Regions from separate parts of the Rhodococcus sp. B7740 genome, predicted to be linked through region 2. Evidence: predicted binding sites of a transcription regulator. Region 2 holds the regulator's gene; each other region holds the start of a gene.
What was found. The regulator LexA, encoded in region 2, represses DNA repair genes until DNA is damaged. The targets are predictions, from matches to a motif close to CGAACANNTGTTCG.

Region 1: NY08_RS08705 (error-prone DNA polymerase) is a predicted target of LexA. The motif match lies at 1,949-1,962, and genes of this name have one in related genera.
Region 3: NY08_RS03350 (SAV_6107 family HEPN domain-containing protein) is a predicted target of LexA. The motif match lies at 2,276-2,289, and genes of this name have one in related genera.
Region 4: NY08_RS23950 (HNH endonuclease signature motif containing protein) is a predicted target of LexA. The motif match lies at 2,863-2,876, and genes of this name have one in related genera.

Annotation. Positions count from the first base shown of each region.
Region 1 is NZ_CP010797.1:1,883,012-1,887,813, reverse strand. It holds gene NY08_RS08710 (MMPL family transporter) at 1-1,854, opposite strand, end outside; gene NY08_RS08705 (error-prone DNA polymerase) at 1,995-4,802, shown strand, end outside.
Region 2 is NZ_CP010797.1:1,351,454-1,356,255, forward strand. It holds gene hrpA (ATP-dependent RNA helicase HrpA) at 1-640, shown strand, start outside; gene nrdR (transcriptional regulator NrdR) at 653-1,117, opposite strand; gene NY08_RS06165 (hypothetical protein) at 1,218-1,628, opposite strand; gene lexA (transcriptional repressor LexA) at 2,013-2,696, shown strand; gene NY08_RS06175 (acyl-CoA dehydrogenase family protein) at 2,774-3,916, opposite strand; gene NY08_RS06180 (uracil-xanthine permease family protein) at 4,069-4,802, opposite strand, start outside.
Region 3 is NZ_CP010797.1:709,271-714,072, forward strand. It holds gene NY08_RS03335 (carotenoid biosynthesis protein) at 1-3, opposite strand, end outside; gene NY08_RS03340 (phytoene desaturase family protein) at 1-1,607, opposite strand, end outside; gene NY08_RS03345 (GNAT family N-acetyltransferase) at 1,612-2,229, opposite strand; gene NY08_RS03350 (SAV_6107 family HEPN domain-containing protein) at 2,426-2,881, shown strand; gene NY08_RS03355 (DUF3040 domain-containing protein) at 3,109-3,546, shown strand; gene mraZ (division/cell wall cluster transcriptional repressor MraZ) at 4,055-4,486, shown strand; gene rsmH (16S rRNA (cytosine(1402)-N(4))-methyltransferase RsmH) at 4,706-4,802, shown strand, end outside.
Region 4 is NZ_CP010797.1:5,103,244-5,108,045, forward strand. It holds gene NY08_RS23920 (CoA-binding protein) at 1-177, shown strand, start outside; partial or broken gene NY08_RS23925 (SDR family NAD(P)-dependent oxidoreductase) at 184-989, opposite strand; gene NY08_RS23930 (TetR/AcrR family transcriptional regulator) at 1,007-1,591, shown strand; gene NY08_RS23935 (DUF1810 domain-containing protein) at 1,602-2,033, shown strand; gene NY08_RS23940 (6,7-dimethyl-8-ribityllumazine synthase) at 2,044-2,499, shown strand; gene NY08_RS23950 (HNH endonuclease signature motif containing protein) at 2,891-4,300, shown strand; gene dapD (2,3,4,5-tetrahydropyridine-2,6-dicarboxylate N-succinyltransferase) at 4,391-4,802, opposite strand, start outside.

The DNA of each region.
Region 1 (4,802 bases), 530 kb from region 2:
CGCTCCAGCCGCGCGAGCCTCCACCATGCGCGACATCAGGAACACCTCGTAGTCGGTCGACAAGCCGAAGATGACCGCGAGAATGAGAACCACGAACGTCGATTCGAGCGGACCGGGGGTGACGCCGAGCAGGCCGGCTCCGTGGCCTTCCTGGAACACCCACGTGAGTGCGCCGAAGGTGGCGGCCAGGCTCAGTCCGGCCATCAGGACCGCCTTGATCGGCAACACGATCGATCCGAATGCGAGGAACAGCAACACCAGCGTCGAGACGACCATGATAGTGATCATCACCGGTAGCCACTTCGCGATCGCCGCATTGCCGTCGTCGACGTTGGCTCGTCCGCCGCCGACGAGGATCTCGGTACCGTCCGGAGGAGTGATCGCGCGCAGCGCCGCCACTGCGTCGGATTGGGATTCGGCCTCGCTCAGCCCGCCGGTCGGTTCGCTGTAGGACGCCTGCAGCGTCACGAAATCGTCCTTCGAGCCCAGGAATTCGGCTCGGGCGATACCGGGCGTGGATTCCACGGCTGAGGTGAGCGCCGCAATCGGTGCGCCCTGAGGCTTGACGCCGTCCAGGCCGCGCAGAACAACGGTTGCGCCCTCGCCGGTGGATTCGAAGTCGGAGCCGAGAGTCTCGAACGCCACGCGCGCAGGGTTGTCCTTCGGCAGCGCCGTGTAGTCGACCTCTCCGAGCGATACCTTCAGGATCGGGGTGGCGATGATCAGCAAGCCGGCGACGATGACGGCAGCGACGATGCCCGGATGCTTCATGACGCGGGTGACGACGCCGCCCCAGAACTTGTGTGCGCGTGCATCGCCTCGGTCGGACGCTGTGCGCGACCACGTCCAGGAGTTGATGCGGGTACCGAGAATGGCGAGCAGGGCGGGAACCGCGGTCAGTGACAGGACGGCTGCACTCGCCACTGCGGCCATGGCCCCGAACCCGAGAGATCGGATCACTGCCTGCGGGAAGACGAGCATCCCGGCGAATGCGCAGATCAGCAGCAGTCCGGAGAAGACGACGGTCTTGCCTGCGGTGGCGACGGTGCGGATTGTCGCGTCGATCGGCGTCGATCCACCGCGCAGTTCCTCGCGGAACCTGCTGACGATGAACAGTCCGTAGTCGATGGCCAGGCCCAGTCCCAGCAACGACGCGACGTTGATCGAGAACGAGCTGACTTCGGTGAACTCGGTGAGCACCCGCAGGATGGCCAGGGAGCTGAGCACGCTCAGAATGCCGACGAAGACCGGAACCGCTGCGGCGATCACGCCGCCGAAGATGAAGATCAGCAGCAGCAGTGTGATGGGAACAGCGATGATCTCGGAGCGGATCAGGTCGCGTTCGAGGGTTTCGCTGAGCGAGACTCCCACCACCGTTGCGCCGGCGAACTGAGATTCGATGCCGGGCACTTCGAGCTGTGGTGGAAGCTCGCCGAAGGTGTTGAACGTGACGCCCGAGTTCGCGCCGAGGTACACCGTGGCCAACGCCTTGGTTCGGTCCTTGGAGACCAGGAATTCCTTGCTGATCGGGTCTGCGCTCCAGTACGAGGCGATGTTGCCGAGGGTGTATCGACTGCTGAACTCGTCGAGCGTCGCTTGCACCTGTGGTCCGATGTCGTCGATCGACCGGCCCTCGGGGGCGGTGTAGATCGCGACGATGTCGGGGGTCGGTTGGCCTATGCCCTGCACCAGCCGTGCGACCTCGGACGATTCGCTGCCTGCGTCGGCGTAGCCGCCCTCGCTCAGTTTCGAGAAGACGCCGAGTCCGAAGATTCCGCCGACGGCGACGACGGCGACGACAACTGCCAGTGCCCATCGTTTGTGCGATACGACGAACGAGGCCCAACGCGTCACGTCTGTGCTCCGGCTCTGTGAAAGGGATTCGGCGAAAAAGGGTCAGTGGCGATTCGACTCTAGTTGATCCGTGTCGGACCCCCGTGTTCTCATTAGAACAAGTGTTCGATGAGGTGGCGACGTGAGGGAAGGTGGTCTCGATGGGATGGAACGACGGACCACCCACGTGGTCGGAGATGGAACGAGTCCTGTCCGGACGCCCGAAGCCCGTGGCCGAGGGTGACGGCGGCGACAGCCCGGCGTGGTCACGAAAGAGGGACGTCTACGACCGCACCATCGACAAGCCCACTCTGTCGGTGACTCCCTACGCGGAATTGCACGCGCACTCGGCGTTCAGTTTTCTCGACGGTGCCTCGCAGCCCGAGGAGATGGTCGAGGAAGCGGTACGCCTCGGCCTCGAGTCCATCGCCATCACCGACCACGACGGTTTCTACGGGGTCGTGCGGTTCGCCGAGGCAGCCAGAGCTCTCGGTATCGGAACCGTGTTCGGTGCCGAACTCTCGTTGGACACCCATCGATCCCGAGCCGGAGAGACCGATCCCGACGGCACCCACCTACTGGTGCTCGCTCGCGGACAGGAGGGGTATCGCCGGCTCTCGCGTCGGATCGCCGCTGCACACCTGGCGGGCGGGGTCAAAGGTAAGCCGCAGTACGACATCGACGAACTCACCGAATCGGCGGGCGGTCACTGGCAGATTCTCACCGGTTGCCGGAAGGGGCATGTTCGCCAGGCGCTCTCGCGTGGTGGTCCGGAGGCAGCAGAGGCCGCGCTGCGCACACTCGTCGACCGGTTCGGATCCGATCGTGTCACCGTCGAACTCACCCGGCACGGCGTCGCAGACGACGACGAGCGCAACGACGCACTCGCGACTCTGGCGCAGCGGTACGGCCTTCCGACGATCGCCACCACGGCCGCGCACTACGCCGGGCCGCGTAGCAGGAGATTGGCCATGGCGATGGCGGCTGTGCGCGCACGGAGCAGCTTGGACGAGGCTGCCGGTTGGTTGGCACCGACCGGCGGTGGACATCTACGGTCCGGGGCGGAAATGGCCGAACTGTTCCGTCACTATCCGGGCGCGGTGCGCGGTGCCGTCGAGCTCGGTCGTGAGTGTTCGTTCGATCTGAAGCTGATCGCGCCGCGCCTGCCACCGTTCGATGTGCCCGACGGATACACCGAGATCAGCTATCTGCGTCGACTCACGTTCGAGGGAGCCGCCCGTCGGTACGGCTCGCGGTCGGCGAACCCGGCCGCCTATTCGCAGCTCGAGTACGAGCTCGACATCATCGAGAGGCTCGAATACCCCGGCTACTTCCTGGTGGTCCACGACATCGTCCACTTCTGCAAGACTCACGACATCCTCTGTCAGGGAAGGGGTTCGGCGGCCAACTCGGCTGTCTGCTTCGCGATCGGCATCACCAACGTCGATCCGGTGGCGAACAAGCTGCTGTTCGAGCGGTTCCTCGCACCCGAGCGCGACGGGCCGCCCGATATCGACATCGACATCGAATCCGATCGTCGAGAAGAGGCGATCCAGCACGTCTACGCCAAGTACGGCCGCACTCATGCCGCCCAGGTGGCCAACGTCATCACCTACCGCGGCAAGTCGTCGGTACGAGACATGGCGCGTGCGCTCGGCTTTTCGCAGGGACAACAGGACGCGTGGAGCAAGCAGATCACCCGCTGGTCCGGAATCGGTGATCAGGACGGCGACGGAATTCCCGACTCCGTTCTCGACCTGGCCCGTCAGATCGAGGGCTTCCCACGTCACCTCGGCATTCACTCCGGCGGCATGGTGATCTGTGATCGTCCGATCGCCGACGTCTGCCCGGTGGAATGGGCGACGATGGAGAACCGCAGTGTGCTCCAGTGGGACAAGGATGACTGTGCCGCAGTGGGTTTGGTGAAGTTCGACATGCTCGGACTCGGTATGCTCTCGGCGCTGCACTACATGATGGACCTGATCGCCGAGCACAAGGGCATCGACATCGAACTCGCCTCGATCGATCTGTCCGAGCCCGAGGTGTACGAGATGCTCCAGCGAGCCGATTCGGTGGGGGTGTTCCAGGTCGAGTCCCGCGCGCAGATGGCCACTCTGCCGCGTCTGAAGCCGCGCAACTTCTACGATCTGGTGGTCGAGGTCGCGCTGATCCGTCCCGGTCCGATCCAGGGTGGTTCGGTGCACCCGTACATCAAGCGCCGCAACGGACTCGAGCCGGTGATCTTCGAGCATCCGTCGCTGAAGAAGGCGCTCGATCGAACACTCGGTGTGCCGCTGTTCCAGGAACAGCTGATGCAGATGGCCATCGATGTTGCGGGTTTCAGTGCCGCCGACGCCGATCAACTACGCCGTGCCATGGGATCGAAACGGTCACCGGAGAAGATGGAACTGCTGAGGGGACGGTTCTACGACGGGATGCGCGACCTGCACGGCATCACCGGTACAGCTGCCGACCAAATCTACGAGAAGCTGTCGGCTTTCGCCAATTTCGGCTTCCCCGAGAGCCATTCGCAGAGCTTCGCCTCGCTGGTGTTCTACTCCTCCTGGTTCAAGCTGCATCACCCGGCGGCGTTCTGTGCCGGACTGCTGCGCGCCCAGCCGATGGGTTTCTATTCACCGCAATCTCTGGTCGCCGACGCCAGGCGACACGGCGTGCTGGTCCACGGTGCCGACGTCAATGCCAGTCTCGGTCATGCGAATCTCGAGGGAGACGGCCTCGAGATTCGGATGGGGTTGGCGGACGTGAAGTTCATCGGTACTGCTCTGGCTCAGAAGATCGTCGACGCGCGGGACGCACACGGGCCGTACACCTCGTTCCTGGACCTGGCGGGACGCGTCGAACTGTCGGTGGCGCAGGCGGAAGCGCTGGCCACGGCAGGCGCACTCGGGTGTTTCGGCATCACCCGTCGAGAGGCACTGTGGGCTGCGGGTGCGGCGGCGGGGGAGCGT
Region 2 (4,802 bases):
ATTGCTGGCCGGCCTACCGACCGCGGAACGTCTTGCACTGGGCCAGAATCCGTACGGTGGAGTCGACGCACTCCTCGAGGAGTGCCGAGTACTTGCGGTCGAAGAGGCCATGGATGCGCACGGAGGACCGGTCCGGGATCCGGATGCCTTCGAGAAACTGAGGGCACTCGTCAACGCCGAGGTTCCGCAGCGCACCGCTGCGATACTGGCGTTGGTTCGCCCGGTGTTGACCGCCGCCCTGGCGCTGTCCGCGCAACTTCAGTCCTCCTCGGGCGAGCCGGCGGACGATGTTCGGGAACAGTTCGACGGCTTGATCTTTCGAGGGTTCGTCACCGAATTCGGCTCTCGCAGACTCGCAGACCTGCCGCGCTACCTCGCCGCGGCGACCAAGCGGTTGACGACGCTGCCGAGCAGTGCAGGCCGGGACGCGGCTGCGATGGACGTGCTCGATCGGGTGTACGCCTCGTACGGGCGACTGTTGGATTCGCTGCCGGAGAGCAGAAAGAACAGTTCCGGGGTTCAGGAACTATTCTGGATGATCGAGGAGTTGCGCGTCGGACTGTTCGCGCAGGGCATTCGCACGGCGTACCCGGTGTCGGAGAAGCGCATCGAGAAGGCGATCTCGGACCAGCGTCGCTGATGGGCGGGCCTGTCAGTCGATGTCTGCGGACTCGCGGTGCTTGCGCAGTTCGTGGATTTCCTTCTCGAAGTCTTCTGCCGAGCTGAACGAGCGGTAGACGGAAGCGAAGCGCAGGTAGGCCACTTCGTCCAGGTCGCGGAGTGGACCGAGGATGGCCAAGCCCACTTCGTTGCTGGGGATCTCCGCGGATCCCGCTGCACGGATGGCGTCCTCGACCTGTTGTGCCAGTAGGTTCAGCGCGTCGTTGTCGACATCTCTGCCCTGGCAGGCGCGACGGACTCCCTTGACGACCTTCTCTCGGCTGAACGGCTCGGTGACACCACTGCGTTTCACGACGGCCAGCACTGCGGCCTCGACGGTGGTGAATCGGCGACCGCACTCCGGGCAGGAGCGACGACGCCGGATTGCTTGCCCCTCGTCCATCTCACGCGAGTCGACCACGCGTGAGTCGGGATGCCTGCAGAACGGGCAATGCATGAGGGATCCTCCGTCGTAGCCGATGCTCCGACGACGAGCACGCACATCGGGGCAGTCTGTCGAGGATACTCAGTCTCCTCGAACCCGACGGTGCCGGTGGTCATCTGCCGGGCGTGTACTCGACGACAGCTCCGTCGTGCACCTCGACCACACCCGCCGGTTGCGCGCCGGCATCGGGGGCGACGGCCCGCAGGTTCGCGATGCCGATCAGCCCGCCCGCCACCACCAGGACCGCCAACACCGTCAGCACGATCGAACGCATCCGAACCGGCTGGCCGGCGAAGTGCGCCGAGGTCGCGTCGAACTCGCGATCGGCCTGCTCGCGATCGGTGACGTCGGTCCACGACGGATCGAGGACCGGGAGGCACGGTGAATTCTGTGTACGGGTTCCCGTGACACCGTGCGTTCCGATGGGACTCTGCAGAACGGGACGCGCCCGGCGGCGGCGCTCGACGGCAGTGGATCGGGCGCGGACACCGGTGGCGGTGGGGCGATCGGTGATGATGGTCATCGGAACCTCGACTTCGCTCGTTGGATCGATTGTTCGATCAGGCGTTCGATGGACGCTTGTTCGAAGTTCTATCACGAGCCTCCGACAAAGTCTGCAGAAAACGCGACACGAGTCGAACAGATGTTTGATTCAACAGCTGATACACGCTAGATTCGTGTCAGAAACCACACGCCACACGAGTCGACACCATCAACTCCAGTCCGCGCAGACCTACCACGCAGACCGGATCCAGGACACCAGCAGGAGGCCGACAGCATGAAGGACGAGACCTCGACGAGGTCGACCACGCTTTCCACGACCACCGGTTCCAAGGCGACCGGAGCCAGGGCCACCGCACCGAAGGCCGCAGCGGGTAAGCCTGCCGCGGAACCGACATCCAAGGCCATGGAAGTCGGCACCGACATCAGCGCGGGTCTGACCGAGCGGCAACGGAAGGTACTCGAGGTCATTCGAGCTTCGGTGACCGAGCGCGGTTACCCGCCGAGCATTCGAGAGATCGGTGACGCGGTCGGCCTGACATCGACCTCCTCCGTCGCTCACCAGCTCCGTACGCTCGAACGCAAGGGTTTCCTCCGGCGCGACGCCAACCGGCCCCGCGCGGTCGACGTCCGCGGTCTCGACGAGGTGCAGGCCGATCAGGCAGCCGCCGCGGTCGACGGATCGCAGGCGTCCGAGGAGCAGGATCGGCTGCCTACCCCGACGTTCGTGCCGGTACTGGGCCGGATCGCTGCAGGCGGTCCGATTCTGGCCGAGGAAGCCGTCGAGGACGTCTTCCCGCTCCCCCGCGAGCTGGTCGGACAGGGTTCGCTGTTCCTGCTCAAGGTGGTCGGTGAATCGATGATCGATGCGGCCATCTGCGACGGTGACTGGGTGGTGGTTCGTCAGCAGTCCGTGGCCGACAACGGCGACATCGTCGCTGCGATGATCGACGGCGAGGCCACCGTCAAGACGTTCAAGCGGTCCAAGGGCGAGGTGTGGCTGCTGCCGCACAACCCGCTGTTCGAGCCGATCCCGGGCAACAACGCCGCGATCCTCGGCAAGGTCGTCACCGTGATGCGCAAGCTGTAGGGATCGTCACCGAGGTGACACGCGAAGGGCCGCAGCACAGGAGTGCTGCGGCCCTTCGCGTGTCTCGGATCAGCGGATCACAGATTCAATCCGCGGCCGATGATCTCCTTCATGATCTCGGTGGTGCCGCCGTAGATGGTCTGTACACGGGAATCCATGTACGCCTTGGCGATCGGGTATTCCTTCATGTAGCCGTAGCCGCCGTGCAGCTGCAGGCACCGGTCGATCAGTTTGACCTGATTCTCGGTGGTCCACCACTTCGCCATGGCGGCTTCTTGCACAGTCAACTTGTCTGCGTTGAGCAGCTCGATGAACTTGTCCACCATGATGCGGGTGGCGGTGGTTTCGGTGGCCAGTTCCGCCAACACGAAGCGCGTGTTCTGGAACTTGCCGATCGACTTTCCGAAGGCCTTGCGGTCGCGGCAGTACTGGATCGTCATGTCCAGTGCCGATTCCATTGCCGCGGCGGCGACGACAGCGATCGAGAGTCGCTCCTGCGGCAAGTTCTGCATCAGGTAGATGAAGCCCATGCCCTCGTCGCCGAGCAGGTTGGCGGCGGGCACACGAACGTCGGTGAAGCTGAGTTCGGCGGTGTCCTGGGCCTTCATGCCGATCTTGTCGAGGTTGCGGCCGCGTTCGAATCCGGGCATGTCACGTTCGACGACCAGCAGACTGAAGCCCTGTGCGCCCTTCTCGGGGTCGGTGCAGGCCACGACGATCACCAGATCGGCGTTGATTCCGTTGGTGATGAACGTCTTCGAGCCGTTGAGCACCCAGTCGTCGCCGTCACGTACCGCCTTGGTCTTGATGCCCTGCAGGTCGCTTCCGGTTCCCGGCTCGGTCATCGCGATCGCGGTGATCAGTTCGCCGGAGCAGAATCCGGGAAGCCAGCGCGCCTTCTGCTCGTCGTTCGCGAGATCGATCAGGTACGGCGCGACGACGTCGTTGTGCAGGGTGAAACCGATACCGCTGTATCCGCCACGGGTGGTTTCCTCGGTGACGATGGCGTTGTAGCGGAAGTCCTTGACTCCGCCGCCGCCGAATTCCTCGGGCGCTGCCGTTCCGAGGAAGCCCTGCTTACCGGCCTCGACCCAGACGTCGCGATCGACGATGTTCTGCTCTTCCCACTTCGCGTGGTTCGGCGCTACGTGCTGATCGAGAAATTTCCGGTACGACTCCCGGAACAGCTCGTGCTCGGGCTCGAAAAGTGTGCGTTCCACGAATGTCTCCTTGTTCGGTGCATACCGGCAGCGACCACGCGAAATCTCTACGAATCTCGATCGCCGGTACGACTGACGTCACAGGGAAACACTACGTCCGCGGCGTCGGGGTGGTCGATGACCAAAACGCGCGCGATCCGTGACCGACCCCGCTAACGACCTCGGGTGCCTGCACTCCTGGCGAGCGCCGAGACGATCGGGTACCCCAGCAGGATGCCCACCGAACCCCAGGCGATACCGCCGAGTTCGACCGATCCGACGGACAGTGTCAGGTCACCGATTCCGGCGACCAGCGCCGCCGCAACGACGATGAGATTGACCGGGTCGGTGAAGTCGACCTTCGCGTCGGTCCAGATGCGTACGCCGAGAAGCCCGATCAGGCCGTACAGCACCAGAGTTGCGCCGCCGATGACTCCGTCGGGGACGGTGAAGATCAGCGCACCGAACTTGGGCGAGAACGCGAGCACCATCGCCGTGATCGATGCGACCCAATACGCCGCGGTCGAGTACACGCGGGTGGCAGCCATGACACCGATGTTCTCCGCGTAGGTGGTGGTTCCCGAACCGCCGCCTGCTCCGGCGAGTGTGGTCGCCAGCCCGTCGGCGATCAATGCGTCACCGGCCACGTCGTCGAGGTTCTTGCCGGTCATCGCGGCGACGGCTTTGACGTGTCCCACGTTCTCGGCGACGAGGACGATCACCACCGGCAGCGCCACGAGGATCACCGACAGCTCGAAGGACGGACCGCGAAACTCGGGCAGACCGATCCAGCTCGCCGCGCTCAGTGCGTCGAGGCGTGGTTGCGCGATGCCCCCGGTGACGGCGGCGAACACCCAACCCACGACGACACCGAGCAGAATTCCGAGTCGCCCGATCAAGCCGGGTC
Region 3 (4,802 bases), 640 kb from region 2:
CATTCCCGTTTCCTTCCGAAGAACGTGCGACGGCGGGCTGCGCGGGCGTCGGCGATCGCGATTCGGGCCGCCGACCGACCACTGGCCGCGGTGACCCCTCCGCCGGGGTGGGTCGATGCGCCGGTGAGATAGAGCCCGTCGGCACCGGGGACCCGATGCCCGGCCAGTCGAGGATGCGGCCGCCACATCATCATCTGGTCCAACGACATGTCCAGGTGCATGATGTTGCCTCCGATCAGACCGAGCTCACGCTCGATGTCCGGCGGCGATTGAACGAACCGATCCAACACGGACTCGGCGAAACCGGGTGCGTACCGGTCCAGTTCGGCCACGATTCGATCTGCCTCGAACTCGGCCAACGAGCGCTCGCCCGGAACGTCCGATCGCCACTGCCTGCCGTCGGCGAGGGTATGGGGATGCCACTGCGACCACAGTGAGATCTGGTGCTGTCCCGGCGGTGCGATGGTGGGATCGAGTGCGCTGAAGGACATTCCCAGCACGGCCGGGGTGGGCGGCAGGTCGCCGGCCAGCGCGTGCCCGTGCGCCAACCGCAACTGGCTGCGGTCGCGTACCAGCAGCGCCAGACCGTGGGTGCCGTCCTCGATGCGGTCGGCACTCGGGTACGTCGGAAGAGCGTCGGTGGCCAGTCTGACCGCAGTACCAATACCCGGTCCTACCCGAATCGTGCTGCGCCACGGGGCGATCTGCGCCGAGTCGTGTCCACCGGCTTCGAGAAGGTCGAGGGTGGTCAGGATGTGGCAGCCGGCCACGACGATGCGGCTGTCGATCTCCCGTCCCGACGCGGTCCTGGTGGTCCAGCCGTGCGGGCGGCGCACGAGCGAGGTGACCGCGTCGCCGAGTGTCAGTTCGGCACCGTCGCGCTGCAGCCGAGCGATCATCGCCTCGGTCAATGCTCCGCTGCCGCCGACGGCGCGGCCCGGCGGAAGGGTGTGCATGAGGGCCGCGAAGCCGACCATCGGTGCGGTACCTGGCTCGGACATCGGCGGACCCGACTGAGCGCCGAACCAGGCGAGCGCAGCCTTGAGTCGTTCGCTCGAGAACATCTCGTCCAACAGGGAATCGCCGGTGGCGAGGAACTCACGCGAGAGCATGCTGCCGCCGTCGGGAGCACCGAGACCCCAGAAGGATCGGAGCAGTTTCGGACCGGTGGGTGGCCCACCGAACGCACGCATGGTGCGTTCGCTGCGGGGGCCCCAGACGGAGACGAACGTTCGGTAGGCGCGCGCGTCGGCTGCGCCGCAGGCGGCGGCGATGGACTCGCAGGTTCGTTCCAGGCTTCGGTGGAAGACGATTCCGCGTTCGTCGGTGCCGACGGCTCCCGGCGCGAACGCCCAGGGGTCGCAGTCGATGTAGCGCAGTCCGAACTCGGCGAGGCCGAGCTCCTCGATGATGCCTGTGTGCCGAATCATGATGTGTGCCGACGACCCACGGTCCACTCGGTGGCCGGGAAAGCGTTCCACCGTCGAGACCGCGCCGCCGGCGACGGAGTCGCGCTCGAGAACCTCGACCGACATGCCGGCATCGGTCAGGTAACAGGCGGAGGTCAGGGCATTGTGGCCGGAGCCCACCACCACAGCATCGATCACACCCTCAGGCTACTGGCCCGTCGAGGGGCAACCGGCGGCCCAGGACCGCGAAGGGTCGTCGGTCCCCGCTGAAGGTGAAGTCGCGCAGTACGTCCGCGAAGCCGAGCCTGCGGTAGAGCCGCCAGGCTCGGTTGTCCTCCTCGGCTACTTCGGGTGTGGACAACATCACGTTGGCCGCCGAGACGCCGCGCAGCAGTCGGCTGCACAGTCGTCCACCGAGACCGTGCCCCTGGGCGCTCGGGAGAACGTGCAACTCGGTCAGCTCGAAGTAGTCCGCGAGCGTGGCTTCGACGGTCTGCGGGGAATGCCCCGTGCGCCGCAGACCGTCGCGAACCTGTTGATGCCACCACTGGTGCGCGGCACCGTGGTAGCCGTACGCGACGGCCACCAGCGAATCGGGCTGTGTCGGATCGGCGTTCGGGAGCAGTGCGCCGACGGCTCGCCAGCCCGGGCGGTGCAGGTGTTCACTCCACATCGGGGCTCGGCTCTGTTCGGTTCCACGCGGATAGCCCATGGCCTCGACGTAGATGGACAGTGCCTCGAACAGCCGCTGGCGGAATTCCGGGGGCGTCAGATCGACCAGGTACGGCGTTGTCCGCGCATCGGTGACGACTGTTCTCAACCTTTCTTCGGCAACTTGTCGGTGGGCACGGCTATATTGAATGTGTCGAACGGGTGTTCGACAATCGGGGCCGAGTGCGCCGGTGGCTTCGGCTCGGATGTCGAGTCGGATTCTTCCGGAGTTCGACTGTAAGGCTTCGCCACGGTTCCGGCCGCGCCAGGTGCGCGCCGGAGATTCGAACTGGAGGTGTTCGAGTATGACGATCACGAAGGCATTCGATGCCGGAGTGCGGTCGCCGGTGTCGCGTCAGGCTCAGATTCTGCTGGGCCGGGCCGATGCTCTGCTGTCCGAGTCCATCGGGGAGAGCGATGCCGGAGATCGATTTCTCGGCAGCTACGCCGCTGCACTGAAAGGCGCGGCAGCTGTGCTGGCGTCGTTGCCGAATTCGATCGGCGCGCGTCCTCGTTCGCGCAGTGCGTGGGTGTTGATGGCAAAGGCGGCACCGGATCTCGCCGTCTGGGCCGACTATTTCGCGTCTTTCTCCGCCACCAGGGCGGCGGTCGAGGCCGGCGCGTCGAGCACGATCGCCGATCTCGATGCCGACGATTTCCATCGACACGTCGGTCGTTTTCTGAACTCGATCGAGGACCGACTCGGCGGGCAGGCTCGATTCGCGTCCGTCGACCCCATGACGGCGCCCCTGTCTGCGTAGCGCACCGAGCTGGACGTCAGGTGACAATCGCCACGTCATCGGGTGTTCGCCCAAGGTTTTCGGGACGTGCGTCTCGAAAACTTCGGTGTTTCTCAGGAACACATCGACCGAGTAGGTGGTAAGCGGCCGATTCAGCTCGTATCATCGACAGCAGGTAGCCGCCAAGGTCAGCTTCCCGTCGTTTCGGAACCGAAATGACCTTCAATATCTGTGCAGGGGGAGGTACCGTGCCACTCTCCGAGCACGAGCAGCGCATGCTCGACCAGATCGAGAGCGCTCTCTACGCCGAGGATCCCAAATTCGCGTCTCATGTGAGGGGCGGTCGCGTACGTGCGGCGTCGAGCAGGAGGCGCTTTCAGGCTGCCGCTCTGTTCGTAGTGGGACTCGTGTTGCTCGTCGCCGGTGTTGCATTGTCGACGAACAGCCTGGCTTTTCTCGTCGTCAGTCTCATCGGCTTTTTGTTCATGTTCGGTGCCGGGGCACTGTTCCTGTTCGGTGGTTCCAACAAGGGAGCCGCAGCGTCGCAGGACGAGGGCAGCGCATCCAACGATGCTGCCGAGACGTCCGGGCGTGGTACCGGACAGAAATCGAAGGGTGGTCGCAAGGGCGGCAGCTTCACCTCTCGCATGGAAGATCGGTTCCGTAAGAGGTTCGAGCAGGACTGAGTCGACCGGGTTACGCCGAATCGACCCTTATCGGCTCGTCTCCACAACTTCACGCGTCAACGTAGAACAGCATCTCACCCTCGGGTGAGGTGCTGTTGTCGTTTCTGCGTTCGAACGGACGCCGCCCGATCGACTGCAGCCCTCCGCTCCGCGTCGAGGGCCGGTTCGCGTGTTCGCGCGCGGGAGTTCTGGGACACGTCCCCCACTGTCACCCACGCTCCCCACTTTTCCCCACCGCGGCCCCACCGAGGGGCCGAGATCGACCGTCGTCCACCACCGTAGGTGCTGCGTGCCTGGTCAGGCTACTTCGATGCTGGACTCGTGCGCCATGGCGTCCGGTTCGAGCCCTCGGAATCGCCCGCGGTATCGCTGACGGCAGCGCCGATCTTCTACGTCTTGACCAGCGCAGACAGTGACTTCTCCAAAGTTTTCCGGCCGTGAATGGTTCGAAGTGGGGGAGAGTGGGGTAAAGTGGTCCGCAGCGGAGAGTCGAGGCTGGAGGTGGCGAGTGTTTCTCGGTACCTACACGCCGAAGCTCGACGACAAAGGTCGACTCACGTTGCCGGCCAAGTTTCGGGACGCGCTTGCAGGAGGGGTCATGGTGAGCAAGGGGCAGGATTTCAGCCTCGCTGTCTACACCGGGGCCGACTTCGCGGAGCGCTCTCGGAAGTTGACGGCGGCTTCTCGTGCCAACCCCAAAGCCCGTGCCTACGTTCGCCAGTTCTTCTCGGGAACAGACGAACAGCGGCCGGACGGACAGGGACGCATCACCATCAGTCCCGAGCATCGCCGCTATGCGGGGCTCGAACGAAACTGCGTGGTGATCGGTTCGATGGACTTCATCGAGATCTGGAACGACGAAGCGTGGGCGCGCTACTCCGCTGAGAACGAGCAGGATTTCTCCGACGCTTTCGACGAGTCCCTCGGAGGGATCTTGTAGCCCGACCAGGTCGCCTGCGAGTGCAGCGAGGCCTCTGCCCGATCAGAACCCTGACGTTCTTCCCCAACGCCAGGTTTCGCAGATCAGGACCCTGACGTTCTTCCCCAACGCCAGGTTCCCTATCGGACAGGGACCTCGAAGCATTCGTATCGGCCTCGGTGGGCGACCTGCACGGCCCGGACCCGGGCGAGAAGTACGTACGCGCGACCGGGAGGAACCATGACGGAGGGCACCGGGCCGGACGAGAGCGACTCGTCCGCCGACCGAACCCATCGTCGATCCTCGGGCCCGCTCCACGTTCCGGTTCGTCTCGAGC
Region 4 (4,802 bases), 1.6 Mb from region 2:
ACGATCTGGCTGCAACTGGGACTGTGGCACGAGCAGGTGGCCCGCGACGGGCAGGCCGCGGGACTGAACGTTGTCATGGATCGGTGCCTCAAGATCGAGCACGCCCGATTCCACGGAGGACTGCATCTGGCCGGATTCGATACGGGAGTGATCGATTCGCGTCGTATCCGCGGTTGACAGGCCTCAGGCTTTCAGCAGACGACCGCTGATCTTGGCGGCCAATGACCGCGGAGCCAAACGCACACCGCCGGCGCTGATCTTGTTGGACAGGCCGGAGACCACACTCGCGGGGTGCGGCGAGAATCCAACGCGCGCATGGCTGTCGAGACCACCTGTTCGGAGGTCTGGAAATTGCCCACCGCGGCGTCTTCGGACCCCACGACGTCGAAGAACTCGGTGCGGGTGGGGCCGGGGGAGAGCGCGAGAATCTTCAGCGGCGAGCTACGGTGCTCGAAGGCCAAGGCCTCGGTGAAGTTGAGGACGAAGGCCTTCGTGGCACCGTAGACAGCCATGTTGGGGGTGGGTTGGTACGCAGCGGTACTCGCGATGTTGATCAGCGCGCCGGTGAGGTTGGGCAGAAACGCATGCGTCAGGTCGACCAGCGCGCTCACGTTCAGCGCGATCTCTGCGGCGATGCGCTCGGGATCCTCGTCGGCAAATTTCCCGTGAGTTCCGAAACCTGCGTTGTTGACGAGTGTGGTGGGGATGATTCCTTTGTCGGCCAATGTGGTCCGGAGGGTCTCGCCGACGCCGGGAACCCCCAGATCCATCGCGACAACGGTTGCGGTGACGCCGTGGTCGGCTTCGATTCGTCGTGCCAGGGTGTCCAGTCGGTCGGCACGCCGTGCCACCAGGACGACGTTCTCGCCCCGTGCCGCGAATCGAGTGGCGAACTCCTCGCCGAGGCCCGAACTTGCTCCGGTGATCAGTGCTGTGGAAGTCATGTCCGCCAATGTAGGCAGTGTCAGCATTGTTGTCAACGCCAACATCGCCTAGGGTGGAACCCATGGCAACGCAGCGGTACCACCACGGTGACCTGCGCGCGGTACTGCTCGACGAGGCCGAACGGAGCATCGCGCACCGCGGAGTCGACGCATTGTCACTTCGACAGCTGGCCAGAGATGTCGGGGTCAGTCACGGTGCTCCCGCGCGCCACTTCCGCGACAAGCAAGCCCTGTTGGATGCGCTGGCCCTGCACGGTTTCGAGGAACTGAACCGCCGGATGGTCGCCGCGGCAACTGGACCCGGTGAGCTGATGGCTCGGTTTCGTGCAGTCGCTCGCGCCTACCTCGGATTCGCCGTCGAACATCCGGAGTTGCTGGACGTCATGTACAGCACCAAGCATCATCCCGACGCCAGCGAGAAGCTGAAAACTGTTGCGCACGAGAGCATGACCGCCACCGAGGCATTGCTCAGCGAAGCCATCGCCGCAGGTGTGATCACCGAGGCTCCACCCGAGATCCTCGCGCGGGTTGCTTTCGCCAGCGTGCACGGACTTGCGATGCTGGCCACCGGGGACCTGCTCGACGGCGTCGCGATCGAGGATCTTCTCGACGCGACCGTCGACACGCTGCTGCGTGGGTTCACCTAGGTTGAACGGCATGACCGAATACGACCTGCAACGCTTCGTCGACGCCCAGGACCCCGTCTGGACCGCAGTGACGAAGGAACTGAAGGCGGGACGCAAGCAGACACACTGGATGTGGTTCGTGTTCCCACAGTTGGCGGGACTGGGGCGTAGCGCGACCGCTCAACACTTCGGCATCGCCGATCTGACCGAGGCGGAGCTCTACCTCTCGCACGAAGTGTTGGGCCCTCGCCTGAAGAAGGCAGCAAGGCTTGTGGCAGCTGTCGAGGGGCGGACGGTCGACGAGATCTTCGGTTATCCCGACAACCTGAAGTTGCATTCGTCCATGACGCTTTTCGCCGAAGCTACCAAGGGTCCGTCCGTATTCGGCGAAGTGTTGCAGAAGTATTTCGCCGGTGAATTCGATAGCCCGACACTCGACTTGCTCGACGAGCGATACCGCTAGCATCGCATCCATGACCACTCCACTCGCGGGATCCATTGCCTTCGTCCACGCCAGCTGGCACCTGGACATCGTCGATCGCGCGCGAGTGGGATTCGCCGCCGAACTGAAAAATCTCGGAGAAGCCGAGACGGCTATCGACGTGTTCGAGGTGCCTGGGGCCTTCGAGATCCCACTGCACGCACAGCGGCTCGCCAAGACGGGCACGTACTCCGCGATCGTCGCCGCTGCACTGGTGGTGGACGGTGGAATCTACCGACACGACTTCGTCGAAACGGCGGTCATCGACGGCCTGATGCGAGTGCAGCTGGACACCGACGTGCCGGTGTTCTCCGTGGTGCTGACGCCACACCACTTCCACGAACACGCCGACCACAACGCCTTCTTCACCGCCCACCTCGAAACCAAAGGCGCAGAAGCCGCACGGGCTGTGGTGAAAACCCTGGCGTCACTGGGGACCATCGGCTGACGCTCGGCGGGCAATCCTGTGTTCGCCGAACATGGGGTGCTCCGGGAGCTCGACGACGCGAGCACGTGGGCCGTTCTCGAAAAGCGATACGCATCCGACCCCACCGGGCAACTCGATGTCGACTGGACAGCCAGTGAATTCGAGCTCCGCGAAATTGCCTCGAATACGTACTTGCTGACCTACATTCTCGAGCAGGGCGGCCGATCCACCCGCAGGATGACGTTGTGGCAACGCCGCGCGGGTGACTGGAAAATCCTCTATCACCAAGGCACGCCCGTATCCGATACCACACCCCACCGACAGGTTTGGAATACTGAATAGTCAAGCAGCACAATAGTTTTCGATTCAACAATAATTGCAAGTCGAACGCACGTTCGATACACTTCATGGCATGACCACAGCGATCTGGCAACTGAGCGAGGCCGAACTCCTCGCCGACGCCGCCGCGGTCTCCCACCAGATCCAACTGCTCGAGGCCCGGCGCATCGCTCTCGTCGCCGACATCGACACCCGCGTCTCACGGGAGAAACTCGGATTCCCCGGCCCCGCCGGCTGGCTCACCTCCACCACCCTGCTCTCGGCGGGTAAAGCAAACAAGATCGTCGCTCTCGCCCGCGGACTGAAGAACTTCCCCGACATCGCCGACGCCATCGACACCGGCGTCATGTCCGTCGACCACGCCGCGTTGATCCTCACCTTCGCGGAAACCCCACCGAAGAATCTGCCGCAAGAAGGCCAGGACATCGCGCGGAAAGCGATGATCACCGCTGCGACCGGGCCCGGAGCCCGCACCGGCCGCATCCGCGAAGCGATCACCAAACTCCACGACACCTACGGCGGCAAGACACCACCCGCCGAGGACACCGACCGCAACGAATTCTTCGCCTCCAAGACGTTGAACGGCCGGCTCGTACTCAAAGGAGACTTCGATGCGATCACCGGAGAAAAACTCCTCACCGCACTCTCCCCGCTGACCGAACCACGACCCGACCCCGACGGCACCGAGACACCCAAAACCGGAGACGACCGCAGCCCCGCCAGGCGTCGCGCCGACGCTTTCGGACACATCATCGACCAGTACCTCGCCTCGAGCAATCGCCCCACCGAAGGCGGCGAGAGGCCGCACCTGAACCTGCACATCACCCTGCGTGATCTCACCGACCTCCGCGACAGTGCCGACGGTGCTGACGTCGATGACATCGCCGACGACGAAACCACTCGCGCTGCAGCCGAATCCGACACCGGCGAAGTAGATCCGGTCGACATCAACACCGGACACCCCATCCACCCCGATGCGGAAGACGGGACGAATCCACCTTGTGCCGCAGATCGCGGCGCGTATCGGGACCTGTTCGGCGACGGCACTTCGGTCGGGTGGCTGCCCTGGATGGGACCACTGTCCCGCAACACCTCCCGCCAACTCGCCTGCGACTGCCTCCTCACCGCCATCGTCATGGACGAGAACGGCTCACCGATCAACCTCGCCCGCACCGCACGCACCGTCACCGCAAAACAACGCAAAGCCCTCATCGCGAGAGATCACACCTGCGCCTTCCCCGGCTGCGGAAAACCCGCCGCCTGGACAGAAGCGCATCACATTTGGCACTGGGCCGATGGTGGCCCCACCGACATGAACAACCTCGTCCTCCTGTGCGGATTCCACCACCGACTCCTCCACCACAGTGACTGGGAAGTGTTCATCGGCGTCGACAACCACCCGTGGTTCGTGCCACCGGCAACCGTCGACCCGTACCGACAACCCAGACCATCCCACGCCCGAGCAGGCCCACACATCGCCTGAACCCGCCCAAAGACCACTCCAGCCCCGCACCGAGAACACGGTGCGGGGCTGGAAGAGGTTGGCAGTAAGCCTGATTCGGGAATTCAGCTCTCAGTCGTTGGCGTGCAGTGCCGCGTTCAGTTCGACGCCGGTGCCCTTCCACGGCACCACCTCGACAGCGCCCGACAGCGAGTTGCGACGGAACAGCAGGTTGGACTTGCCGGACAGTGTCGCCGCCTTCACCACTGTTCCATCCGGGCCACTCACCTTGGTTCCTGCGGTGATGTAGAGCCCGGCCTCGACGACGCAGTCGTCACCGAGTGAAATGCCGAGCCCGGAGTTCGCGCCCAGCAGGCAGCTCTTTCCGACGGAAATGACATTCTTGCCGCCGCCGGAGAGCGTGCCCATGATCGACGCGCCGCCGCCCACATCGGAACCGTCGCCCACGACGACGCCCGCGGAGATGCGACCCTCGACCATCGAGTTGCCGAGCGTGCCGGCGTTGAAGTTGACGAAGCCCTCG